DNA from 4 places in the Cobetia sp. 1CM21F genome. Region 2 is predicted to be linked to each of the others. Evidence: predicted binding sites of a transcription regulator. Region 2 holds the regulator's gene; each other region holds the start of a gene.
The links. Region 2 encodes sigma-54, which starts transcription at its own class of promoters, with help from an activator protein. Its sites were predicted from a motif close to TGGCACNNNNNTTGCTNT; they were not measured.
Positions count from the first base shown of each region.

Region 1 (4,198 bases), on a different contig from region 2:
AATGAATACAGAAAATACAACAAGTACAATTGGAGAATAGAAAGCAAATAGTAAACCATCCCCAAAAGATATCCCCACTGGAAAATAATCAATTCTTTTACAGTAAAAGAAAAGTGAAATACCCCCAACAAAAATTGCAACCTTAAACATGAAAGAAAGCACTTTACTCATGTAATCACATTTGCTTGATATATTTCCGATCATTTTCCTCTCATCCGCATTTAGTGAGCAGCCATACAATTCAACCAAGGATATAAAATTATTTCTTCAACTTCCTCACCACTGACGGCTGACTGATCCCTGCCCTCTTGGCTATCGCATAGGTACTGGGCAATTCCGCTGCCATCTCACGTAGCCATTGTGCTTCAATGCGTGCCAGGCCTTCCTTGAGAGTTTCGTTAGGGCCAAGTTTGGGGATTGGCATGGCTACCGCCCCCTCAGCGGCAGGCTCTGAGAGGGAATTGGGACTATGAGAGTTATCGGCAGTGGTAAAACTTTCAGTAACGCCTATTCCCTTAGATTTGTCATTACTGAAGCCAAATGAATTGCCTAGTCCATTAGCGTTATTCGTGGAACAAGTGTTGAGTAGTGTTTTCACTGAGTTGCTGTCGATGACATCACTGGGGGCGCTGAGCCAGGCGCGTTCCAGCCAGTTTTCCAGTTCGCGGATATTGCCGAGCCAGTCCTGGCGCATGAGGATGGGCCATAACGAGGCGTCGAGGAGCTTGCGGCGACCGTGACGTTGATTGAGGCGGGAGAGGTGTTGCTCGATCAGGGCGGGAATGTCTTCGCGGCGTTCGCGCAGCGGCGGCAGGCTGACGGGGAGCACATTGATTCGGTAGTAGAGGTCGAGGCGGAACTGGCCTTGCTCCACGCGGGCGGCGAGGTCTTGATTGGTGGCGACGACCAGACGGAAGTCGGCGCGGCGGGTGGTGGTGTCGCCCAGGCGAGTGATCATCCCGTCCTGAATCACCTTGAGCAGCTTGGTCTGGGTGGCCAGCGGCAGCTCACCGATCTCATCGAGGAACAGGGTGCCGCCTTCGGCCTGCTCCATCAGGCCTGCCTTGCCACGGTTGCCCGCGCCGGTGAAGGCGCCGGCCTGATAGCCGAACATCTCGGACTCGAACAGGCTCTCGGGAATGGCGCCGCAGTTCACCTCGATGAAGGGGCCGTCGGCGCGTTGGCTCCAGCGATGCAGTTGATGGGCGAAGGCCGTCTTGCCGACCCCGGATTCGCCCAGCATCAATACCGTGGCGTTGGTGGGCGCGACCCGCTTGAGCAGCAGCGCGATCTCGCGCATCACCGGGCTTCTGACCTGCAGCTCGCCCAGCTCCAGCGCGGCGTCTTCGCACTCGGCCTGCTCTCGTGCTGATTGTTCACGTTGCCGCTGTTCAGCCTGGCTCTGTGCATATTGCTCAGTGTCGTGGACTGATTGCCCTGCCCCCGCCGTTGCCCGATCGCCCTCTGCCTGACTGACGCCACTCAGCTCGCCACCGCGTGAATTGCGGCGCAGGTGATCACTGAAGCGCTGCTGGAGCACCGCGTACTCCTGCTGCAACAGCTGGATATCGGTGAGATCCATCGAGCGGCTGACCACGCACTCGAGCTTGCCCGCGACGAACACCGGATGCGCCTGCGCCACCACCCGCCGCCCGGTGGCGGTGAGCTGCATCATCTGCAGGGTGCGCCCCGTGCGCAGCACCTCCAGGCTGATGGAGGGCTTGAGCACGCCGCTGGCTTCCAGCTCATGCACGTTGGCGGCACACAACTCCTCGCGGGTCATGCCATAGACAGCCGCGGCGCCGGGACTGACATCCATCACCTGGCCATCCGCATTGACCACGAAGTAGTGATCGTGAGCGGTGTCGATGATGGTCTTGAGAATCTGACGGTCGAGCTCTGACATGGCGGGCACCTCATGGTCGCGCCTGTGAATCGGGCGGGGCTTTACAGCAGGTCTTTCTAGCAGTTCTTTCCAGCGCTTCTTTCTATCAGTACTTTCCAGCAGGTCTTTCCTGCTGGTCTTTCTCGCACTGCGCTTGAAGACACTCTCGATGATGCCCGAATGTGATCCACAAATGAATCAGCGATCCATTTTTGAATCATTAATGGCGCACGAGTGATCCATAAATGAATCACTCTGCGACCACTCTCAAATAAAACCCAATAAAATCAATCGACTAAAAATTGGCATGGTTACTGCAATGCTGGGGTATGCGCCAAGGAAGATCGCCGGCTTTCATGCCACCGTCCGGCCGAACGATCAGGCGAACAATCACAATACCCCGCTCGCCGTCACGTCAGCGCGAGCGACTCAAGACCCTGGAGAGACAGATGAGCGAGTTCAATCAGCCGCTGGGCGGCAACGACATGCCACGTTTCGGCGGCCCGGCCACCATGATGCGTCTGCCGGCTCAGGAAACCGCGGAAGGCCTGGACGCCGCCTTCATCGGCATTCCGCTGGACATCGGTACCTCCAACCGTCCGGGCGCACGTCTTGGCCCGCGCCAGATCCGTGATGAATCGCGCATGCTGCGCCCCTACAACATGGCCACCCGCGCCGCGCCCTTCGATAGCCTGCAGGTCGCGGACATCGGCGATGTGCCGATCAACACCTTCCACCTGCCTAAGAGCATGGACATCATCGAGCAGTTCTACGATGAGGTGCTGCGCCACGACTGCGTACCGCTGACGCTGGGTGGCGATCACACCGTCACCCTGCCGGTGCTGCGCGCCATCGCCAAGAAGCATGGTCCGGTCGGCCTGATCCACATCGATGCCCACGCCGACGTCAACGACCACATGTTCGGCGAGCCCATCGCCCACGGCACACCGATTCGTCGCGCCCAGGAAGAAGGCCTGCTCGACAGCAATCGCGTGGTGCAGATCGGCCTGCGTGGCACCGGCTACTCCGCCGATGACTTCGACTGGTGCCGCCAGCAGGGCTTCCGTGTCGAGACCGCCGAAATGTGCTGGTTCAAGTCACTCGCCCCGCTGATGGCCGAAGTGCGCGACATGATGGGCGACCGCCCGGTGTACATCACCTTCGACATCGATGGCCTGGACCCCTCCGTCGCCCCCGGCACCGGCACCGTGGAAGCCGGCGGCCTGACCATGCCCCAGGGCATGGAAATCGTGCGCGGCGCGCGTGGCCTCAACATCGTCGGCGGTGACCTGATGGAAGTCTCCCCGCCCTACGACACCAGCGGCAACACCGCGCTGATGGGCGCGACCCTGCTCTACGAGATGCTGTGCGTGCTGCCGGGCGTGCAACAGCGCGACTGATCCACGAACGACCCACGAATGACCCGCTGCCCTGCTGCACCCGCGCCGGGGGCCCGTCCCGCCCTCGGCGCACACAGAATCACCCGAGACGATACGGCATGATGCATCACACAATGCTCGGCTAGAGCCTGACCATTACAACAAGATCTAGGTGACCCGAATGACAACCAGCATCGACTCCGCGGCGGACCATACGCCGCCCCGCGCTATTTCCGGTTCTGTCTCAAGTTCTGTCTCAAGTTCTGTCTCAAGTTCTGTCTCAAGTTCTGGCTCAAGTTCTGTCTCAAGTTCTGGCTCTGGTGCTGAACAGCCTGAGACCGCCAAGCCACACAAGGCGCAGAAAGACCTCATCGCCACCCGCCCCGTGCCGCTGACGGCCAGGGGGCTGATGAAATTCCTGGTGCCGTCACTGCTCGGCGTCAGCTTCTTCCTGGTGCCGTTCAGTGTCGGCGACACCATCAACATCGGCATGGGCCTGATGGCCGATTGGCTCAAGGCCACGCTCGGCAGCGCCTTGCCCGCCATCGCCGTCGCGGTGCTGTGTCTGTCGGTGATCCTCACCGGCTTCGTCAAGCTCGCCAAGCCGGCCTGGGCACGTCAGGGCGCGGCGCACGAGCTGTTCGATGTCTCGCCGGTATGGTTCGCCATGCGCGCCCTCGGCGCCATCTTCGCGTTGATGACCTACTTCCAATGGGGGCCAACCCAGGTCACCGCGGCCTTCACCGGCGGCGTGATGCTCAATGATCTCGCGCCGGTACTGCTGACCTTCTTCTTCTTCGCGGCCATTCTGCTGCCGCTGCTGGTCGACTTCGGCTTCATGGAATTCATCGGCAGCCTGGTGCGTCGCCCGTTCCGCGCCATCTTCAATCTGCCCGGGCGCAGCGCCATCGATGCCACCGCCTCGTGGATGGGT
Region 1 is NZ_JALNTQ010000001.1:1,083,756-1,087,953, reverse strand. It holds gene MSG32_RS04375 (hypothetical protein) at 1-171, opposite strand, end outside; gene MSG32_RS04370 (sigma 54-interacting transcriptional regulator) at 260-1,906, opposite strand; gene speB (agmatinase) at 2,335-3,285, shown strand; gene MSG32_RS04360 (YjiH family protein) at 3,674-4,198, shown strand, end outside.
Region 1: speB (agmatinase) is a predicted target of sigma-54. The motif match lies at 2,189-2,206, and genes of this name have one in related genera.

Region 2 (4,198 bases):
AATTGAGCAATTCCGCGACCTGCCCGAGCAGCGTCAGATGAGTCTCATCCGCTTCCTCAGGCACCAGCAGCACGAACAGCAGATCGATGGGTTCTCCGTCGATGGCATCGAAGTCGATGGGTTCACCGAGCTTCAGAAACGCAGCGATTGGCGTCTTGCAATGCGGGCTGCGTGCATGGGGCACGGCCACACCGTGGCCAATGCCGGTCGACCCCAGTCTCTCGCGCCCGATCAGGCGCGAGAAGACTTCCTGGCTATCCAGGCTGGGAATGTTCTGTGCGATGAAGGTGCTGAAGAATTCAAGCACCCGCTTCTTGCTCCCCCCGGGGACACCGTACAGCGTGCGCTCGGGGGGAAGGATCTGATCAAGTGTCATGGCTGAAGGTCAACGGGTCCCGGTGCCCTGAGAGCGAGCCTGGGACTTTTCCTTGTGTTTGACCAGCTGGCGATCCAGCTTGTCGGCGAGCGCGTCGATGGCAGCGTACATGTTGGGGTCTTCTGCCAGGGCGTGGAGGTCAGCGCCTGCCGCGTGCAAGGTGCAGGCAGCCTGCTGGCGCTCCTTCTCGATCGACAGTGTCACCTGAACATTGGTGATGTTGTCGTAATGCCGTTCGAGGCGAGCGAGCTTCTCGTTGACGTAATCGCGGAGAGGATCGGTAAGTTCCACATGATGCCCGGTGATATTCACTTGCATGGACACGCTCCTTTATCCAGCGGGTTGCCATTCAATTGTAACCCTTTTTGACTACGAGCAAACCCTGATCGGACGCTCTGCAACAGGCTTGACGGCCACCGTCTGGCGATGTTTTCGCACCCTTGCCAGTGGCGTCAGATGTCGTGAGCGTCTGTACCGACAATGCCCAAGCTTTGCGCAAAGATCAACGCTGCGCTGCATCGTGGCTCAGTGCTTGTCTTCAACTCAGTGAGGGGTATCGGAGTGGACTTCAAGGGCACGTCTGGTGGGTGGTGCGTGAAAGACGCGCAAGAAGGCGGGTTTTCGTCGCCAATCCCTGCATGTACGTCGCCTTTCAGGCGCTTCGATTGCGTGGAGCAAGCGGCGTTCCGGGAGGTTGTCCGGGTGTCATCCAGGTGCAATACGCGCAAAAGTGACTTTAAAAACATGCGATTGACGGTGAATGACGCTGCCGGAACGGCGGTTTTTTACCGTCATCCTGCGCGCCGTCATGGCCCATGACGGGCAATTGATGAGCGGTTGACGGCATGACAGAGCGCGAGACAGGCGCACCGCTGCCCGCGAAGTCAGAGGCTGATGAGCGGAAAATCCAGCGCTTGAGGTTGGCGGCGGCTGCCATTGTGGAGGTGAGAGCAGGGCATGACAGCCGCAGGTGACGCCTCAGGCCAGACGTTTGCGCTCGCTGGAGGAGGGGATGCCCATCGCTTCGCGATACTTGGCCACGGTACGGCGTGCGACCTCGATGCCATCGCTGGCGAGCAGATCGACCAGCCGCGAGTCGGAGAGAGGCTTGCGGGCCGGCTCTTCCGCGATCAGCTTGCGGATGCGGGCACGAATGGCGGTGCTTGAGTGGGCGTCGCCACTGCCGCTGCCACCGACCTGGCTCGAGAAGAAGAACTTGAGCTCGAAGACGCCGCGCGGGGTGTGGATGTACTTCTGGGTCGTGACCCGCGAGATGGTCGATTCGTGCATCTCGACCACTTCGGCGATGTTGGCCAGAATCAGCGGCTTCATGCCTTCCTCGCCTTGCTCGAGGAAGTCGATCTGGCGCGCCATGATCTCGCGGCCGACCTTGAGCAGGGTGTCATTGCGCGATGACAGGCTCTTCATCAGCCAGCGGGCTTCCTGCAGGTTGTCCTTGAGGAAGGTGTTGTCGGCTGACTTGTCGGCACGCTTGATCAGCGCGGCGTATTCCGGCTGGATGCGCAGCTTGGGCAGCGCTTCCGGGTTGAGCTCGACCTGCCAGCCATGGCGGGTATGGCGCACCAGCAGATCAGGGATCACGTAATCGCTGGCGGGCTCGCCCCAGGCGGATGCCGGACGCGGATCGAGCGCGCGTACCAGGCGGATGACGTGATCCAGCTCGTCATCGTCAAGGCTCAGGCGGCGCTTGAGCAGCTTGCGGTCATCGTTGCCCAGTGCCTCGAGGAATTGACGTACCAGGCGGCGCGCCTGCGCCAGCAGCGGCAGGTCATCCGGCAGCAGTGCCAGTTGCAGCAGCAGGCATTCGCGCAGATCACGGGCGAAGACGCCGGTCGGGTCGAACTGCTGCAGACGCAGCAATACCTGCTCGAGTTCGGAGGCCTTGAGGCCGGGCAGGCCCTGGCCGCGCAGGCCATCGACCAGCTCATCGAGTGACAGGCTCAGATAACCGGCACCGTCGACGGCATCGATCAGGCTCTCCGCCATCTGGCGTTCACGGCCATCGAGGTCGGTCATCGCCAGCTGCCAGCGCAGGTGGTCCTGCAGGCTCTCGACGCTGGTATTTCGATCGAAGTCCGTCCCTTCTTCACTCCCGCTGCCACTGCCGGAGCTGGTCAGGCTACCGGCGTGGTCCTGGTAGAGGTCCGACCAGTCGCTGTCGAGGGGGTATTCCTCGGGAATCTCGCTCGAGGAGTCGGCAGTGGAGATCTCGCTCGAATCCTGTGTCTCGACGACATCCAGCGACTCGTAGTCCTCGTCGAGCTCCAACATGGGGTTGGACTCGAGGGCTTGCTGAATCTCCTGACGCAGGTCGAGCGTCGACAGCTGCAGCAGCTGGATCGCTTGCTGGAGCTGCGGCGTCATGGTCAGCGAGGTGCCGAGGCGGAGTTGCAGGGTGGGTTTCATGGAGTCAGTCAATTCACGGCAAAGGAACGTGCTTACTACGCTATACCGTGACTCGGGGCACTGACAAGTGGTTGTCGTGAATATTCAAGCAACTTGCATGCCATGTTTCCACCAAGGTGGTATGGACGTCATGCATGCGTCTGATGTCAGACATGAAAAAGCCGCTACGCGATAAAATCACGCAGCGGCTTTTGAAGCTTTCGCATCTGGTGGGCTCAGCGCAGCCGCTAACCCTAGAGCGTGAACTCGTGGCCCAGGTAGACGTCGCGCACCTGCTGGTTGGCCAGGATGGAGTCCGCGTCACCGTGGGCGATGATCTGGCCATCGCCGACGATATAGGCGGTGTCACAGATATCGAGCGTCTCGCGCACGTTGTGGTCGGTGATCAGCACGCCGATGCCACGATCGCGCAGTTGGCGCACGATGCTCTTGATCTCGCCCACCGAGATGGGGTCGACGCCGGCGAAGGGCTCATCGAGCAGCACGAAGTCCGGCTCGGTGGCCAGTGCACGGGCGATCTCGACCCGTCGACGCTCACCACCGGACAGGCTCATGCCGGCGCTGGCGCGGATGTGCGTGATGCTGAATTCCTCGAGCAACTCTTCAAGGCGTGCCTTGCGGCCATTGCGATCCAGGTCCTTGCGGGTCTCCAGGATCGCCATGATGTTGTCGGCCACCGACAGCTTGCGGAAGATCGACGCCTCCTGCGGCAGATAGCCGATGCCGGCGCGTGCACGCTGATGCATGGCGGCAGCGGAGAGGTCCTTGTCATCGATGGAGACGTTGCCGGCATCGGCGCGCACCAGTCCGACGATCATGTAGAACGAGGTCGTCTTGCCGGCGCCGTTGGGGCCCAGCAGGCCGACGATGTCGCCCTGGCGGATCTCCAGCGAGATGTCCTTGACCACCTTGCGGCCCTTGTAGGCCTTGGCCAGATGGCGAGCGCTCAGCGTACGCGGAGTAGCAGCAGTCATGACTCAGTTTTCCTTGCTGGCATTGGCGCCGCGTGGCGTCAGAGTCATGTGCACGCGACCGCCTTCGGTCTGCTGTGCCGTCTTGCTGTTGTTGGCGTTCACCTGGCGCTTGTCGAGGAAGTACTCCACGTAGCCGCCTTCGAAGGTGTCATCGCCTTTCTCAAGACGCGCGTTGCCGACCAGCTCCACGCGGCGCTCCAGTGCATGGTAGCGGATGGTGTCGGCCCAGCCCTTGACCAGCTTCTCGTCGGGTGCGGGTTGCTGTTCCAGGTAGGCACGCTTGCCGGTGGCCTTGACCAGCGAGATCTCGCCGCTGCCGGCGCGGCTGATATCGACGCGGCTGGCATCGAGTTTCATGCTGCCCTGGCGCATCTCCACCTGGCCGGTGTAGGTGGCGGTACCGGCCTTGTCATCGAGCGAC
Region 2 is NZ_JALNTQ010000002.1:1,195,008-1,199,205, reverse strand. It holds gene MSG32_RS10830 (PTS sugar transporter subunit IIA) at 1-376, opposite strand, end outside; gene raiA (ribosome-associated translation inhibitor RaiA) at 386-694, opposite strand; gene MSG32_RS10820 (RNA polymerase factor sigma-54) at 1,355-2,803, opposite strand; gene lptB (LPS export ABC transporter ATP-binding protein) at 3,037-3,777, opposite strand; gene lptA (lipopolysaccharide transport periplasmic protein LptA) at 3,781-4,198, opposite strand, start outside.

Region 3 (4,198 bases), on a different contig from region 2:
TTCCGTCGACGGCACCACGCTGAGCGGCGTCAGCTGCACCTTGCTGCCGCCCGCAGGCTGATCACTGAAGACCACGTTGCCGTTGGCATCGACGTGACGATAGACCTGGGCCGCCTGTAGATCGAACGACAGGCTGGACAGCATCAGCGTCGCTGCCAGCAGCAGGCACTGCAGTGGCTCGGGGCGCGCTGCTGGCAGTGCACGCGAGTCAGTCGCGGGGTTCGCGACGCGCAGGGAGGATACGAAGGGCCACATCCGAAGATTCCTGAAGAGAGTCATGGGAGGCCAGAAGCCGCAGGCAGCTCCAGCGGGTTGAGTCTATCGACAGGCGATCCTGCAGCCTGATGACAAGGCTAACAAGTTACAAAGCTTACCGCGTTGATGCCAGCATTTGGGGCCTTCGACAAGATGCCTGTGTGCATTGACTGTCACGCAAGGCTACCACTGCGCCCTGCATATCTGTCATCAGCATGACCGATCTCAGGGAAAAGGATCAGGGGCAGAGCAAAGGAGCAAAGGATCAGAGCAAAGAGATAGAACGAAGCAGGACCATAATGACAAACAGGGCCACAACGAAAAACAGGGCCACACCTGTCGGTATGGCCCTGCTGTCGTCATCGTCCGGGAATGGCCTTCACCGGGAAGGCACTCCGTCAGATGGCGTGGCTAGCGAATGTCTGCCTCAACCTCTGCAGCGCTTGGACGCTGCAGTACTTGGGCGCTGTAGCACTTAGACGCTGTAATACATGTCGAATTCGAGCGGGTGAGTCGCCATGCGCAGGCGCTGGACGTCTTCGCCCTTCAGCTCGAGGTAGGCATCGATCATGTCGTCGGTGAAGACGCCGCCCTGGGTCAGGAACTCACGATCGCCGTCCAGCGCGGTCAGGGCCTGTTCGAGGCTCTCGGCCACGGTCGGGATGGACTTGGCTTCTTCGGCCGGCAGGTCGTAGAGGTTCTTGTCCATCGCGTCGCCCGGGTGGATCTTGTTCTTGATACCGTCAATACCGGCCATCAGCATCGCGGAGAAGGCCAGGTACGGGTTGGCCGTCGGATCCGGGAAACGCGCCTCGACACGCTTGCCTTTCGGGCTGGCGGTGTACGGGATACGGATGGAAGCGGAACGGTTGCGGGCAGAGTAGGCCAGCATGACCGGCGCTTCGAAGCCCGGCACCAGACGCTTGTAGGAGTTGGTGGACGCATTGGTGAAGGCGTTCAGGGCACGAGCGTGCTTGATGATGCCGCCAATGTAGTAGAGGGCCATTTCGGACAGACCCGCGTACTCGTCACCGGCGAACTGGTTGTCGCCATCCTTCCAGAAGGACTGGTGAACGTGCATGCCGGAACCGTTGTCACCGACCAGCGGCTTGGGCATGAAGGTCGCGGACTTGCCGTAGGCGTGAGCCACGTTGTGGATCACGTACTTGAGTTCCTGAACCTCATCGGCCTTCTTGACCAGGGTGTTGAACTTGACGCCGATCTCGTTCTGGCCGGCGTTCGCCACTTCGTGGTGGTGAACTTCGACTTCCTGACCGATGGCTTCCAAGGTGTTGCACATGGCAGCACGGATATCGTGGAAGCTGTCGATCGGCGGGACCGGGAAGTAGCCGCCCTTCAGACGCGGACGGTGACCCAGGTTGCCGCCTTCCGGCGTGGAATCGGTCGCCCAGGCACCTTCTTCGGAAGAGATCTTGAACATGGAACCGTTCATCTCGTTCTTCCAGTGCACTTCGTCGAAGATGAAGAATTCCGGCTCCGGACCGAAGAAGGCGGTGTCGCCCAGACCGGTGGACTTCAGGAATTCCTCGGCACGCTTGGCGACGGAACGCGGATCGCGCTCATAGCCCTGCATGGTGGCCGGCTCGATGACGTCGCAACGCAGCACCAGGGTGGTGTCTTCGGTGAACGGGTCGAGGAAGGCAGTGCCGTCGTCCGGCATCAGGATCATGTCGGATTCGTTGATGCCCTTCCAACCTTCGATGGAGGAACCATCGAACATCTGGCCGTTCTCGAAGAATTCCTCATCCACTGTACGCGCCGGGATGGAGACGTGCTGCTCCTTGCCCTTGGTGTCGGTGAAGCGCAGATCAACCCACTTGACTTCGTGTTCTTCAATCAGGGCAAGTGTCTTCTCAGCCATGGTAATTCTCCGATGGAGCCGGCGGCTCTGGTTACAGTTGGTGTCAGCGTTGTCTGGGGTTATTGCTCTATTTTGTAAGCCTTTTCTCTCATGGTCGGCGTCGTTATGCCAGCCATCAGACAGGATGCTCTAACAATGCAGCGAGCGTGCCAGAATGGCGCACGCCGCATCGCTCATTTCAGTAAGCTCATGAATATGCTGAAAAAAAACATCACCATCTTCATGCATGCACCACGAAAACCCGACCAAAGATGGGCCGACAAGGTGCAAAAATTCTTGCCGCGCAGTGCAGATTCATCATTTGAGTGCACCAAAAAACGCCATTGCTCCACATTGGTGCAAAACGCTGAATCCCGGGAATTTTTCCGCTCACACCCGATGATCACGTCAGCATCACATTGCGGTCATTTCTTTCTTTCATCCTCATGTTTGCCTCGACTCGCAAGTTTTTTTCATCCGCGACAAGGGCGCGGAAAAGACTTGAGAGACAACCATTTGGGCACTTCAGGCCAATTGAAGGCACTCGCTGACTCGCCTCGTGAATGCACGATGCTGGCAGGAGGCATGCCATGCCCCCTATAATGCGCCCCAAATCACAAGCGCCCGGTACGCGAGCGCCCATTTTCCGCACAGGTTCCCGTCGTGATCGAGAAACTTCGCAACATAGCCATCATCGCCCACGTTGACCACGGTAAAACTACCCTGGTCGACAAGCTCCTGAGTCAGTCTGGCACCCTGGACCGCAAGGCCGAGGGTCAGGAACGCATCATGGATTCCAACGACCAGGAAAAAGAGCGCGGCATCACCATTCTCGCGAAGAACACCGCGATCCAGTGGAACGACTACCACATCAACATCGTGGATACCCCTGGGCACGCTGACTTCGGTGGCGAAGTCGAGCGCGTGATGTCCATGGTCGATTCCGTGCTGCTGCTGGTCGATGCCGTCGATGGCCCGATGCCGCAGACTCGCTTCGTGACCCAGAAGGCATTCGCCCAGGGCCTGAAGCCGATCGTCGTCGTCAACAAGATCGACCGTCCGGGCTCTCGTCCTGACTGGGTCGTTGACCAGATCTTCGATCTGTTCGACAACCTGGGCGCGACTGACGAGCAGCTCGACTTCCCGATCATCTACTGCTCTGCCCTCAACGGCATTGCCGGTATGGATCCGGAAGACCTGAAAGACACCATGGACCCGATGTTCCAGTCCATCGTCGACATCGTCGAGCCGCCGAAGGTCGAGCTGGACGGTCCGTTCCAGATGCAGATCTCCGCACTGGACTACAACAGCTACGTCGGCGTCATCGGTCTGGGTCGCATCAAGCGCGGCGCTGTCAGCCCGGGTCAGCAGGTTTCCATCATCACCAAGGAAGGCGCTGTCCGTAAGGGCAAGATCGGCCAGGTCATGACTCACATGGGTCTGGACCGCGTGCAGACCGACAAGGCGACTGCCGGCGACATCGTCTGCATCACCGGTATCGAGAACCTCGCGATCTCCGACACCATCTGCGACACCGCCACTGTCGAGGCGCTGCCGCCGCTGACCGTCGATGAGCCGACCGTCTCCATGACCTTCCAGGTCAATGACTCTCCGTTCGCCGGTCAGGACGGCAAGTTCGTCACCAGCCGCAACATCCGTGAGCGTCTGGACCAGGAACTGATCCACAACGTCGCACTGCGCGTCGAACAGGGCGAGACTCCGGAGAAGTTCGTCGTCTCCGGTCGTGGTGAGCTTCACCTCTCCGTTCTGATCGAATCCATGCGTCGTGAAGGCTTCGAGCTGGCCGTGGGCCGTCCGGAAGTCATCATCAAGGAAATCGACGGCAAGAAGCAGGAGCCGTACGAAGAAGTCATCATCGACTGTGAAGAGCAGCACCAGGGCTCCATCATGGAAGAGCTGGGCTACCGCAAGGGCGAGCTGACCAACATGAACCCGGATGGCAAGGGTCGTGTGCGTCTGGACTTCATCATCCCGTCTCGCGGTCTGATCGGCTTCCGTGGTCAGTTCCTGACCCTGACCTCCGGTACCGGCATCCTGACCAGCCGCTTCGATCACTACGGT
Region 3 is NZ_JALNTQ010000004.1:44,250-48,447, forward strand. It holds gene MSG32_RS13410 (DUF4124 domain-containing protein) at 1-255, opposite strand, end outside; gene glnA (glutamate--ammonia ligase) at 731-2,137, opposite strand; gene typA (translational GTPase TypA) at 2,780-4,198, shown strand, end outside.
Region 3: glnA (glutamate--ammonia ligase) is a predicted target of sigma-54. The motif match lies at 2,272-2,289, and genes of this name have one in related genera.

Region 4 (4,198 bases), on a different contig from region 2:
CTGCGTGAGATGGCAGCTGTCGCGTCATTCCGACCGATGATTCAAGGAGAGACATCATGAAGCTCAAGACTCTGGGTAGTTCGCTGATGATTGCCATGCTCGGTCTCGGTGGCCTGTCGCTCGCCGGTTGCGAGGACGAAGGCCCGATGGAGAAGGCCGGTGAGAAGATGGACAACGCCGTCGAGGAAGCCGGTGATAGCGTCGAGAACGCCACCGATAGCTGAGGCTCGGCTGCCAGCGCTGCGATGAGTCGCCGCTGACCTGAGCTGTCGACAGACACAAGAAGGCCCCACCTCATGGGAGGCGGGGCCTTCTTGTGTCTGGCTAGGGGAGAAAGCAATCCGCTTATGCCGAGGCGGGCTGCTGCTCGCTCTGTTGCTTGCGGTCCGCGACGGCGGCGTCGTAGGCGCGGCTTTCCTCGGCTTCGGTGGCAGCGCTGAAACGCACCAGCAGCGCGAACAGCGAGATCACGATCACGCCCATGCCCAGGTACATCAGGCCTTCCTGGTAGGTCAGTTCCTCACTGCGGAACAGGAAGCCCGCGGCGACAGCGCCCGCGTTGCCGCCCGCACCGACGATACCGGCGACCGCGCCGAGTGCCTTGCGGTTGACGAAGGGCACGATACCGAAGGTCGCGCCTTCCGCCATCTGCACGAAGAGGCTGAAGACCAGCATGATGCCGATGGCCACCGCGAGGGTTTCCATCTGGGCGAAGCCGACCAGCGCCACGCCTTCACACAGCAGCGCGATGAACAGCCAGCGCACGCGGCCCTTGAGGCCGGACTGGCGGGCGAAGAGATCAGAAAACACGCCGCCCAGGGTGCGGGCGAACAGGTTCATCAGGCCGAACAGGCCCGCGATGAGACCGGCGGTGGCGAGGTCGAGATCGAAGTGATCGAAGAAGTAGATGGCGGCGACGTTGTTGATGGTCAGCTCGACCCCGAAGCAGGCGCCATAGACGAGGAACAGGGCCCAGACACGGATGTCGCGTGCTGCCGCGCCGAAGGTGGCGCGCATGCTGTATTCCTTCTCGGCCTTGGGCAGCTCACCACGCTCACGCAGCTCGCTGAAGTTGCCGTCCGGCGCATCCTGGGTGAAGAAGTAGTAGGCGATACCGGTCAGGAACAGCACGATGCCCGGCACGACCATCGCCAGACGCCAGCCCAGGGTCTGCTCGACGCCCAGCATCAGCAGGCCGGCCATCACCAGCGGCATCAGCATCTGGGTGGTGCCGCCGCCCAGGTTGCCCCAGCCAGCGGTAGTGGCGTTGGCGGTGCCGACCACGTTGGGGCCGAACATCACGGAGGTGTGGTACTGGGTGATGACGAAGGAGGCGCCGATGGCACCGATGGCCAGACGGGCCAGGAAGAAGGATTCGAAGCTGTCGGCGAAGCCGATGCACATCACCGGCAGCGAGCCGAGGCACAGCAGCCAGGTGTAGGCCTTGCGTGGCCCGATGCGATCACACAGCACGCCGATGGCGAGGCGCACGATCACCGTGATGGCGACGGAGGCGATGATAGTGTTGCCGATCTGGGTCTTGGTCAGGCCGAGGTCGTCACGCACCACTGCCATCAGCGGCGCTATGCCGAACCAGCCGAAGAAGCAGACGTGGAAGGCGAACCACGACATGTGGAAGGCGCGCATTTGCGGGGTGTTGAAGCTGAACAGCCGGATGCGGCTGGCCTTGTTGCGGATATCCATGAGTGGGCTCCTGATTCAGCGTCGGTGCCGGGCACGAAGTCAGGTGTGCTCGGCGAGTGGTCGAACGGCTGTGAATGAACGACAGCAAGGGCGCCTCGTCATTGAGGGGCCTGGTTCGACGCACTCGTACTCCGAAGAGCCTGGTCCACGTCATGGATAGCGATGGCAGCAGTCGGTGATGCCATGGTTGCCGGCAGCAGAGCGTCTGTGCGGCAAGTGACAGGATCAAAGCAAGTAGTGCGCCAGTTGCGGGGGTGTGGGCGGGACAAGTCCCAGAAGATCAATGGCTTGGCGAGGGAGGTGGGTTGGCATGCGCAGGCGGTATCCCGGGCTGGATGTCCGCTCGATGCGCGCTGGCGGTGCGTCAGCAAGGCGAGAGGTACCAGTCTGGCGCACGCGAATGGCGCTGGGAGGGTCGGCAAGGCGCGTGCCTCATTGCAGTGCAGCGACGCTTTCGGCTCGGCCGCTCTGAAGGCCTTTGGCCGCAGGGTTGCACCAGATTGCGGCACGAATCCTGCTTGGGTGTACGGCAAGTCTCATGCCCGACCCAAGGAAACCTGACATGCCCGTGACCGTGCTGATCGTCGATGTCCGCAGTGAGCGCTCCGCCGCGCTGGAGCAGGCGCTATTGAGCGCCGGCTTCGAGGTGGCGCTGCGCGTTGACGAGCACGAGGACCTGCACGCGCTGGTCGAGCAGCATCAGCCCGATGCGGTGATCATCGACGCCGACCTGCCCAGCCGCGACACCCTGGAGCATCTCGGCCAGCTGGGGCGACGCTATCCCAAGCCGATGATCATGCTGGCCAGTGAAGATGCGCCAGACCTCGTGCGCGAAGCGGCCGGCGCCGGTGTCTCGGCCTATGTGGTGGACCACGTCATGCCAGCGATGGTGCGCAGCATGGTCGAGGTCGCCATCACCAGCTTCGAGGCGCACCGTGCGCTCAAGGGGGAGCTCAACCGTACCCAGACCACATTGGTGCAGCGGCGCAGCGTCGATCGTGCCAAGGCCGTGGTGATGGAGACGCGCGGGCTCAGTGAAGATGCCGCCTACCAATACCTGCGCAAGACCGCCATGAACCGGCGCCTGGCCCTGCATGAGCTGGCCGATGAGCTGCTCAAGGCCGCGCGTCGGCGCTGAGCCGGTCGCCGTACTGTCCTTCTCTCTCGATCGTTCAAGAGGTGTGCGTGATGCCCACAGATGTACCCCTGAATGGCCATCAGCTGACGCTGGGCCTGATGCCACTCAATGATGCCGCGCCCTTCGTGGTCGCTGAGCAGTTGGGGCTTTTCCGCGAGGAGGGGCTGGCGGTGACACTCAAGTGGCAACCCTCGTGGGCGGCGTTGCGTGATGACCTGCAGACCGGCGTGCTGCAGGGTGCGCAGATGCTGGCGCTGATGCCGCTGACCTCGACCCTGGGCCTGGATGGCCGCGCCACGCCGGTGATCAGTGCCATGACGCTCAATCTGGGTGGCAACTCCATCACGCTGTCGCGCGCGCTGATGGCCACCCTCGGCGAGGACGGCCACGACCTCTCCAGTCCGTTGCAGGTCGCGAAGGCGCTGGCGGCGCATGTGCACGAGCGCAAGCAGCGTGGCGAGCCGTTGCTCAAACTGGCCAGCGTGCACCCGTTCTCTTCGCACCGCTATCTGTTGCGTTACTGGCTGGCGGCCGGTGGCATCAATCCGGACCGCGACGTCGAGATGCGTGCCGTGGCGCCGCCGCTGATGGCGGCGCAGCTGGCCAGCGGTGCGCTGGATGGCTTCTGTGTCGGTGAGCCCTGGAACAGCCTGGCGGCGGCGCAGGGCATGGGGCAGGTGGTGGCGGGCAGTCACGATATCTGGCGCTTCGGGCAGGAAAAGGTGCTGGGCGTGCGCGAGGACTGGGCGGAGCAGCATCCGCTGGCGCATCAGGCGCTGATTCGCGCGCTGCTCAATGCCTGCGCCTGGCTGGACCGCCCCGGCAATCGGGCCAAGGCCGCCGAGTGGCTGCACGACGAGGGCATGCCGGAGGTGCCGATGAGCGTGGTGACGCGCGGTCTGGAGGATGTCGATGTCGAGCAGTCGGTGGACGACTTCCAGCAGCACAATCCCGGCTGGACCATCTTCCATCGCTACGCGGCCAACTTCCCGTGGCGTTCCCAGACGCGCTGGTACATCGCCCAGATGCAGCGCTGGGGGCATCTGCAGGGTTTCAATGACGAGGATCTCGAGGCGACGCTGACACGTTGTGTGCGACCGGATCTTTACCGCACGGCGGCCCGCAAGCTGGGCATGGTGGTGCCGGTGGCGGATGAGCGCAGTGAAGGCACGCATCCGGCGCCCTGGTGGCTGAGCGGCGAGGCGGGCCAGGTGCCGATGCCAGCGGATGGCTTCATCGATGGCGCGGTCTTCGAGTGACGTCGCGGGCGCGGTTCTTGCCGGTCCGCGCTGGCGCGGGATTGCACAGCACTTGTAGATAAGTCGCCATCTCCTTTGCCGGATGACAGGGCAAACC
Region 4 is NZ_JALNTQ010000003.1:250,459-254,656, forward strand. It holds gene MSG32_RS12430 (hypothetical protein) at 57-224, shown strand; gene MSG32_RS12435 (NarK family nitrate/nitrite MFS transporter) at 346-1,704, opposite strand; gene MSG32_RS12440 (ANTAR domain-containing protein) at 2,267-2,842, shown strand; gene MSG32_RS12445 (CmpA/NrtA family ABC transporter substrate-binding protein) at 2,893-4,101, shown strand.
Region 4: MSG32_RS12435 (NarK family nitrate/nitrite MFS transporter) is a predicted target of sigma-54. The motif match lies at 1,932-1,949, and genes of this name have one in related genera.